3 regions of the Planococcus kocurii genome follow, and region 1 is predicted to be linked to each of the others. Evidence: riboswitches for the same ligand, from Rfam matches in the RefSeq annotation. Region 1 holds a riboswitch; each other region holds the start of a gene.
The links. Region 1 has a riboswitch for cobalamin ahead of AUO94_RS11930 (ABC transporter substrate-binding protein). Riboswitches for the same ligand answer to the same signal wherever they lie in the genome.
Positions count from the first base shown of each region.

Region 2: another riboswitch for cobalamin. It lies ahead of AUO94_RS00100 (ATP:cob(I)alamin adenosyltransferase); the one in region 1 lies ahead of AUO94_RS11930 (ABC transporter substrate-binding protein).
Region 3: another riboswitch for cobalamin. It lies ahead of AUO94_RS09690 (acyl-CoA thioesterase); the one in region 1 lies ahead of AUO94_RS11930 (ABC transporter substrate-binding protein).

Region 1 covers NZ_CP013661.2:2,420,202-2,423,413, forward strand. The annotation lists gene argS (arginine--tRNA ligase) at 1-1,538, shown strand, start outside; cobalamin riboswitch at 1,583-1,769, shown strand; gene AUO94_RS11930 (ABC transporter substrate-binding protein) at 1,944-2,915, shown strand; gene AUO94_RS11935 (FecCD family ABC transporter permease) at 2,899-3,212, shown strand, end outside.
Region 2 covers NZ_CP013661.2:4,188-7,399, reverse strand. The annotation lists gene AUO94_RS00110 (arylamine N-acetyltransferase family protein) at 1-351, shown strand, start outside; gene AUO94_RS00105 (ABC transporter substrate-binding protein) at 422-1,366, opposite strand; gene AUO94_RS00100 (ATP:cob(I)alamin adenosyltransferase) at 1,363-1,911, opposite strand; cobalamin riboswitch at 2,075-2,268, opposite strand; gene AUO94_RS00095 (HNH endonuclease) at 2,324-3,212, opposite strand, start outside.
Region 3 covers NZ_CP013661.2:1,966,975-1,970,186, forward strand. The annotation lists gene AUO94_RS09680 (DUF3934 family protein) at 1-46, shown strand, start outside; gene AUO94_RS09685 (PAS domain S-box protein) at 255-1,031, shown strand; cobalamin riboswitch at 1,128-1,304, shown strand; gene AUO94_RS09690 (acyl-CoA thioesterase) at 1,453-1,938, shown strand; gene AUO94_RS09695 (ribonucleoside-diphosphate reductase subunit alpha) at 1,940-3,212, shown strand, end outside.

The DNA.
Region 1 (3,212 bases):
GCGATTATGCAACGAATATTGCGATGCAATTAACACGTTTGGCGAAAAAGCCACCTCGTGCAATTGCCGAAGCGATTGTAGCAAATCTTGATAAAGATGCAGCGAACATCCAAACAGTAGATATTGCTGGACCCGGATTTATCAACATTACAATCAAAAAAGATTATTTGCAGGACGTTGTCAAAACGGTACTAGAGCAAAAAGTAGATTACGGGCGTTCAACGGCAGGCGGCAATGAGCGCATCCAAGTCGAGTTTGTTTCGGCTAATCCAACTGGAGACCTGCATTTAGGGCATGCGCGTGGCTCGTCAGTCGGCGATTCGCTATGCAACATTCTAGACTTGGCTGGATATGATGTATCTCGTGAATATTATATTAACGATGCCGGTAACCAAATTAACAATTTGGCTTTATCGATCGAAGCGCGTTATTTTGAAGCACTTGGCAAAGGCGACAGCATGCCAGAAGATGGCTACCGTGGCCAAGATATTAAAGACATCGCAGAAGCGCTGGTTCAAGAACATGGCGATAAATTTGTTAGCATGACGCATGAAGAGCGTTTTGAAACATTCCGTCAACACGGGTTAAAAGTGGAATTAGCTAAACTGCAACAAGATTTAGCAAACTTCCGCGTTGAGTTTGATGAATGGTACCCAGAATCATCCTTATACAAAAACGGTAAAATCGATGAAGCATTAGCTAAGCTCCGTGCAAATGGTCATGTCTTTGAAGAAGAAGGCGCTACATGGTTCCGGTCAACAACATTTGGAGATGACAAAGATCGTGTCTTAATTAAAAATGATGGCACGTATACGTATTTAATGCCGGATATTGCCTACCATGAAGATAAATTGCAACGCGGTTTTGGCAAGCTGATCAACGTTTGGGGTGCTGACCATCACGGTTATATTCCACGGATGAAAGCAGCGATCGAAGCGCTTGGTTATGACCGTGATACACTTGAAGTGAGCATTATTCAAATGGTGCAATTGTACAAAGACGGCGAAAAAATGAAGATGAGTAAACGTACAGGAAAAGCGGTAACGATGCGCGAACTAGTCGAACTAGTTGGACTAGATGCCGTTCGTTATTTCTTCGCGATGCGTTCAGGCGATTCGCATATGGACTTTGATTTGGATTTGGCCGTTTCACAGTCCAACGAAAACCCGGTTTATTACTCGCAATATGCGCATGCTCGTATTAGCTCAATCTTGCGTCAAGCAGAAGAACAAGGTTTACTAGCTTCAGAAGAGCATTTAAACTTGTTGACTTCTGAAAAAGAAATTGATGTTTTGAAAAAAATTGGGGATTTCCCACAAGTCATCGCAGATGCAGCGAAACAACGTGCACCTCACCGTATTACAACGTACATTCAAGAATTGGCGTCAAATTTCCATAGTTTCTACAATGCCAATAAAGTATTAGATGCAGCAAACGCCGAAATGACAAGTGCTCGTTTGGCATTGATCACGGCTGTGAAAACAACGTTAGCGAATGCACTCAAAACAGTCGGCGTCGAAGCTCCTGAAAAAATGTAAGCGAAAGCTAAACGGTTACGTGTATAATGAAACAGAATTAGAACTTAATAGCGATTCATAAAGGTGCTTATGTCTAAGAACATGAGTTAAAAGGGAAGCCGGTTCAACTCCGGCGCGGTCCCGCCACTGTATGTGAGAGGAATTTGCAATATGCCACTGAAGCAATGCTTTGGGAAGGTGCAAACACCAATGATCACAAGCCAGGAGACCTGCCTTTATGACAACACACCCATATGCCTGCGAGGAAAGGCTGGATGCGCATGCTTTTTTATGGCGTCCTTTCAATCCCTCGCAGAACTTTGCGGGGGATTTTGTTTTGTGTCAGTTTTAAGTAGTCCACAAATCAGCGTCCGCCTGCAGCGATTTTTTATAACAAAAACACGACACTCTAGGGGGATTTTAATGATGAACAAGTTTTGGGAGTTTGGAGCAACAGCGGGATTAGCAGCCGTTTTACTAGCAGGATGTGGAGATGCGGCAACACCTGAAGAGGATGTCGAAACACCAGCAGAACCACCGGCAGAAGTAGCGGAAGTTGAATATCCGGTAACCATTACAGATGCAGTCGGAGATGAAATTGTTATTGAAGAAGAGCCAGAAGCTATTGTCTCAATGATTCCATCGAATACAGAAATTGCTTATGAATTAGGATTAGGTGAAAAAATGGTCGGCGTATCCGATTATGATAACTACCCAGAAGAAACAACGGATGTTGAAAAAATTGGGGGACAAGAATTTAATGTAGAAAAAATTATTAGCCTTCAGCCAGACTTAGTACTTGCACACGAATCGGGACTAGGTGTTGGAGATGCTGGATTGCAACAATTACGTGATGCAGGCCTTGACGTATTCGTCGTTCAAAATGCGGCTAGTTTTGAAGAAGTTTACGATTCAATTACAGAAATTGCACAAGCGACAGGAACGATGGAAGCAGCAGAAAAACTAGTTTCAGAAATGGAAGTCCAAGTGGCTGAAATCGAAGAACTGGCAGCAACAATTGAAGAACCCAAAACGGTCTTTTTAGAAGTCGGCAGCCAACCGGACATTTACACAACGGGAAGCGGCACATTCATGGATGAAATGTTGACATTGATTAATGCGGAAAACGTTGCTGGCGAATTAGAAGGATGGGTTATTATGGACCCAGAAGCAATCGTTGCAGCAAATCCGGATGTTATGATCACGACAGAAGGCGATTATGTTGAAGATGCAGTCGGTCAAATTAAAAAACGTGGCGGCTTTGCAGAAGTAACAGCTGTTAAAGAAGATGCCATCTACAGCTTAAATTCGGATATGCTCACTCGTTCAGGACCACGTTTAACTGCAGGACTAATGGAAATGGCACAGGCAGTTTATCCTGATGTTTTCAATGAGTAAACATCTAGTAGCATACAGCGTCTCTCTGCTGATTTTAGTAGGAGCCGTATTGCTCGGGGTGACCGTTGGAACGGTTTCTATTTCACCAGTTGTGCTGTGGAATCCGTCATCAGATGAAGCGGCGGCCAATATTTTATGGAATATTCGCATGCCTCGCGTAATTTTGGCAGGGCTTGTTGGAGCAGCGCTAGCGATTGCGGGTGCTGCGTTCCAAGGGCTTTTAAAAAATCCATTGGCCGATCCTTACACCCTGGGAGTGTCTTCCGGTGCCTCAGTCGGCGCTGTGACGACGCTCTT
Region 2 (3,212 bases), 1.1 Mb from region 1:
CGCCATACTGATCACAGTGGTACTTACCGCATCGAAAAAGTGGATGACGTTTATTATGATCTGATTCGTGAAAATGAAGAGAACGAAAAAGTGCTTTATAGATTTTCAACAGATGAAAAGCAGCTGGTTGACTTTCATGAAGGATGTGTCTTTAATCAAGTATCTAAAGACTCTTCTTTTACACACAATGACTTAGTCACTCGGGCAACTCAAAACGGACGAATTACTTTGTCAGATCATCAGTTAACACGCTCAGAAAATGGACAAAAAACAAAAATCGAGCTGTCTCCAGCCGATAAGAGGAACGTATTAAAAAGGGAGTTCGGAATAGATCCAGATAGCTTGAAATAACGCTATGATTTCAGGCATGTTTTACTGCATAAAAAAACTCCTCGCTTTTAAGGCGAGGAGTTTTTGTGTTTTAGTTAAATAAATCTGGGTAAATTGTTTTAGCTACTAATTCCACAGCGTCACCAATGCGCGGTCCAGGGCGTGATGTGATATCAGAATCCAAGAAAAAGACTTGATCGTTTTGAATCGCTTCGATATCGCTCCAGCCTTCACGTGCTTTGATCTCCCCGATTGGATCTTCCGTATAAGAAACCGTTGTTGTGATAATTTCTGGATTTCGTGTAATGACTTCTTCTTCTGAAATTTTTGGCCATCCTTCGAGGTCACCAAAGATATTTTCGACATTGGCATGGTTCAGTATTTCTTGTTGGAACGTTTTTTGACCTGCTGTATAAATTTCGGGCGAAGGACTGATTTCGAAAAACACTTGTTTTTTCGCTTCTACCCCTTCTATTTTTTCTTGTACTTCTTCAATTTGCTGCTGAATTGAGCTATTTAACGTATCCCCTTTGTCTTCAAGACCCATGACGGTCGAAATTTGTTCGATGTCGCCATACACATCTTCAAAAGATTGCGCTGATTCAATAACAAATACTTGGATACCTGCAGCTTCTAACTCTTCATAACCGGTTGGCGCACCTGTAGAATAACCGATGACGACATCTGGATCCATTTCAATGATGCGTTCTGCGTTAAAAACGACTGAATCTGAAACACGTTCAACTTCAGCTGCTTCTGCTGGATAATTATCATAATCAGTCGCGCCAATCACTTTTTCTCCTGCTCCAATGCCATACAAAATTTCAGTATTACTTGGAATAAGTGAGACAACTGTTTCAGGTACTTTTTCAAACGTCAACTCGTTGTCTAAATCATCTGTAACGGTATAGTTTGCTTGCTCCTCTCCTTTATTCGTTGGTTCTGCATCTGTTTTTTCTGTTGTTTCTGATTGACAAGCACCTAGAGTTAAAACAACTGCTCCGATAGCTACGTATTTGAACGAGGAAATTTTCATTGTTGATTGGTCACTTCTTTCTTTTTAGGTCTAGTTGGATAGGACTTGCTGACGAACGGGATTTCTTCCACTCCGTGATGCTGATTAACATAAACAGCCATCGTAAACAGCACGTTGGCTAACAAATTGGCATAATCAAAGAGAATGTTCGGTATTTCTTTTTCTAAACTCACTTTGTGCAAGGCCCTTACTGATTTTTTCGCTTCACTGCGACAAACATGCAGGACGCATGCAGCGTGTGTTCCTTGCGGCAAAACAAAATTACCGATTTTATCCTTTGTGAAGTTTACATAATAATCATACATGTTACTTAGCTCAATCAAGTCTTCCTCATGAACGGCTATTTTACCGCGAACTGAGCCGTTCAAATGATAAGCCATAGGTTGTAAAATCTGCAGATCTCGTTGTATAGCTTCTATATCTTGTGTCAGTGACAGGGCTTCTCCGATTCGGGTAGTCAACGAATCAGTCCTAATTTCAAAATCCACAGTAACTGCGGATTCCCGCATAAATGGATAACAAAGATAACGCATGTCTTTTTTCATCATTCCACCTCACTTCCGTTTGGTGAAGATCATGGCATTGAACGCTCTCTAAACAGCAAAAAGCCGCCCTCAAAAGAGGACGGTGGCATAGCTATTTAGAGACATACTTCAGCAGTCAAAATAGAAACGTTGCCGTATGATTCCCTTATCTTCCGAAGAGTAAAAATACGTTCAAAAAAAGGTAGGTCTCCTGGCTTGTGCATCGCTTTACTTTAAGAACCTTCCCGTTTAGTTGGTAACACTAAACAGTGGCATTTTCTTATTTCATACGCACTTACAGTTGCGGAAACAGCCCCGGAATCTAACCGAGTTCCCTGTTATGCTGACGAATCAGCACCTTTTTTCTGCATGATTATTCACTTGTTTCTAGTGTAGCATATGTCGTACGACAAAAGACATACTTATCGAACGATTATTGTTGATTGACCAGCAGTTTCACTTTAGGCAGTTCGACAAAAACGATTCGTTTATGCCATCTTAAATAAAGAGCATGCTCTGGCGAAACGGGTATTTTTATCCCTCTTTTTAATTGGTAGGTGGGATAATGTTCTTCTGGAATTTGACTCGAAATACGGAGACTTCCACCTCCGGTAAATGCGATGAACCCCGCTGAATACAAAGCAGCATGATTGGCACAAAGTAAGATGCCATTAAAAGCATCTAGCCGTTCTTCAGCTGAGCTGTCTTTCCAAGGCTTGGCATGCGTCGCTTTCAACACAGCGTCAATACCAATTCCACAAAGTGGACATTCTCCGTTCCAAAGCGGCAATAAACTTTCTCTGAATTGTTCTTTACCTCTACGCATTTTCATTTTGATTTGTAGTTCTGCTTCTGCAATCAAGCTGATTAATGGATCATGCTCTGTTTTTTTAATCACTTCCATTGACAACTCCAATTGTTCGACTTCCAAGGTGAAAATATTTAAGGCGCTAATTAGTTCTAAAAATTTCATCGCCAGTTCTTCATTGCATGGATACAAATAACCTGAATTGCCACTAGCATCTTCTTGAAATGCCGCGTATTTTACGGGCAGTAAAGGCTCTATGTCGCTAAAAAACGCCTTAATGGATAACGGATTGTCCAATTCGCGATAAACAGCCCGTGCGATAAATGCCTCTTCAGTACTGTCCTGCTGCTCGTCTGTACTTTTAGGTTTGGTTCCATGTTTACAATCTTCTCGTACATGACTAATAGCTACTAAAAATCCTTTTACATAATGAAAAACGATATCGCCTTTTTTTAACTCCTGCATTCGTTTCCAAGAGTGTGGAATCATCCCCGATTTATCAACCCTCGGTGAC
Region 3 (3,212 bases), 450 kb from region 1:
GCCGAAAACAGAAAAAGAACTAGCTTCTGAATGGGTCGATGCATAGATAGGAAAGTAGAGAGAGTTGCTTAACCGGCAACTCTTTTTAATTTGATGTGAACTTCTAGTGGACGATAAGAAATTTCTGTCTTATAAGTGATGAAAGGATTAAGAATAGATCAGCTGTTTTTACGTGTTACTTAACACTGAAAGTTTTCTCGAAAAAGTGTAAAATAGGATGTAGATAGTTTCCGAAACGGAAGGGGTGAAGGGATATGCCGAATGCACCAACTTCGTTAGCAAGTATTCCAGAAAAAGAAAAAATGTATCAGGACATTGTGAATTATTCTGACGAAACAACAATTATCCATTCAAATCAGAAGGTTTTATATATAAACCAATCAGGTGCTGAATTTTTTAAAGCGAAGCAAGAAGAAGTTGTGGGCGCAGATGTAGTAGAGGTCTTTACAGACGACTACAAAGAATTAATTACGAAGCGAATTCAAAAAGGGATGGAAAATCGTACAATTGGAGAGTTGATGGAAACGACTGTTAGACGTTTTGACGGGACTTTAGCCGATGTTGAATTGTATTGTTACCCAGTTCAGTACGGAGAAACGGTAGCCATCCAGTCCACTATGCGTGATATCACGCTTCAGAAAAAAATGTCGCATGACTTACGCCAACTTAAAAACGAAATTTCAGCACCAATTGTTCCGATTATTGATGGACTAGCTGTGTTGCCACTTGTAGGATCAGTCGATGGGGATCGGAGTATGCGCCTGCTGGATATTATCCCGCAGAAAGTTCAAGGAGAAAATTTGCATTGTCTCATTATTGATGTTTCAGGGATTTATAATATTGATAATGTGGTTGCAGAATTTCTATACAAAATTGATCAAATCATGCGCTTGTTAGGCATTCAGCTTATTTTTACAGGAATTCGTCCTGAACTGGCATTAAAAGCTGTCGATGTGCGCGTAGACTTTAGCAAACTAAAGACAATGAGTACCGTAAAACAAGCGTTAAAACAATATTTGACGGCTAATTAACACGAGTTTGTAAATAGTCTTGTTAAAAGTATGAAAGTGGTTTATAGTGTATAGATACAACATTTAGTGTTTTTTATTATTCAGATAACTATATGTAGTGAAAATAGTGATAAAGGTGCCTGAAAAGGCTTAAAAGGGAATCCGGTAATACCGGAGCTGTACCCGCAACTGTAAGTGCTGACGAGCTATCACAATCCACTGTCCAATGGACGGGAAGGAGATAGCAGAGGATGACGCACAAGCCAGGAAACCTGCCTTTGTTCTAAGTTTATGATCTTCTCCGGGAGTTGAGAAGGATAACGAAGATATTCTGCGCGAGCAGCTATTTTTTGCTGCCTTTCTCCGCTATTCTGCGTTTTCCACCCCATCCTCCCTGAGAGGATGGGTTTTTTTGTTTTACATAGAAGGAGGAAATGCAATCATGACAGAACCATTAGCAGCAGGTGTGGCAAGAACCATTCAAACAAAGTTAGTGTTGCCACCTGATACGAATCATTTAGGAACGATATTCGGTGGAACCGTACTCGCGTATATTGATGAAATTGCCGCTATTACTGCCATGAGGCACAGCGGAAAAGCAGTCGTTACAGCTTCGATTGATACGGTGAATTTTTTATCTTCCGCTAAAGTAGGGGACATTTTCATCTTAGAAGGTGTTGTAATATCGACAGGAAGAACATCGATGGAAGTGTATGTTAAAGCAGAATGTCAGCAGATTGAAACCGGCAATAGAAATTTGACGACGACAGCTATTTTGACAATGGTTGCAGTCGACAGTGACGGCAAACCGACACCGGTCGTTGGTGTTATACCAGAAACTCCTGCTGAAAAAGAATTATTTAAAAGCGCACAGGAGCGGAAACAGCGACGCATGAAAGTGAACGAATTCGCAAAGGAGTTATGCTGATATGAATATGAAAACAGATACAACAGAAATGGACGCAGTAGAAAAAGCGCTCAAGCGAGCAACTGAGGTTTATGGACTAGATACGCGCGAGCTACTAGAGCGAGCAGCAAAACTCGCTGAACAAGCAAAAGGCGAGCAATCCTTACTTTATGCATTAAATCGTATCACAATGGACGAGCCAGACTGGACTTACGTAGCGGCAGAGTTGTATGTCAGTGATTTGTATAAGAAAGCCGCAAGCAGCCGCAATTATTCCGCTACTGAAAAATATGGTGACTTTTATGAGTTAATCAAAGCATTAACACAAGTCGGGATCTACTCAAAAGAGCTCTTAGCTTCTTATTCTCAAGAAGAGATTACAGAAATAGGTCAAGAAATCGAGCCGAGTCGGGATTTGCTATTTAACTACATCGGTTTGTTTTTACTGGCAGATCGTTATTTGGCAAAAGACTATGAAGGGCAGTTGTTTGAACTTCCGCAAGAGCGCTTTTTAGTTATTGCCATGACGTTAATGCAAAATGAGCCGCAAGAGCGTCGATTAGAGCTCGTTAAAGAAGCGTATTGGGCGATGAGTCATTTGTATATGACCGTTGCGACTCCAACTTTATCGAATGCAGGTAAAAGTTTTGGGCAATTGTCTTCGTGTTTTATCGATACGGTAGACGATTCTTTAGACGGCATTTACTTAAACAACTGGGATATCGCGCGCCTTAGTAAAGATGGTGGGGGCATCGGCATTTATTACGGCAAAGTGCGAGCGTTAGGCTCAGACATTAAAAAATTCAAAGGCAATTCTTCGGGTGTCGTACCGTGGATTCGTTTGCTTAATGATACAGCGGTCAGTGTCGATCAGCTAGGTCAGCGTCAAGGAGCAGTCGCGATTTACTTAGACGTCTTCCATAAAGACATTATGAACGGCTTCTTGGATTTGAAAACCAATAATGGCGACGAGCGCCGCAAAGCACATGATATTTTCACAGGTGTATCAATTCCAGATTTGTTTATGGAGCGTCTGCAAGAAAAAGACGAAAACGGACGCAGTATTGGGGAATGGCATACGTTCTGTCCACACCAAGTCAAGCAAGTGATGGGCTGGAAAGATGCGAATGGCAACGCATTAGGACTTGAAGATTTTTACGATGAAAAAGATTCCAAATACTTTAGCGAAAAATACCAAGAAGCAGTTGATCATCCGTTATTGCCGCGTAAAACGTATCGCGCAATGGAAATTATGGCGCGCATCATGGTGTCTCAGCTAGAAACTGGCACACCGT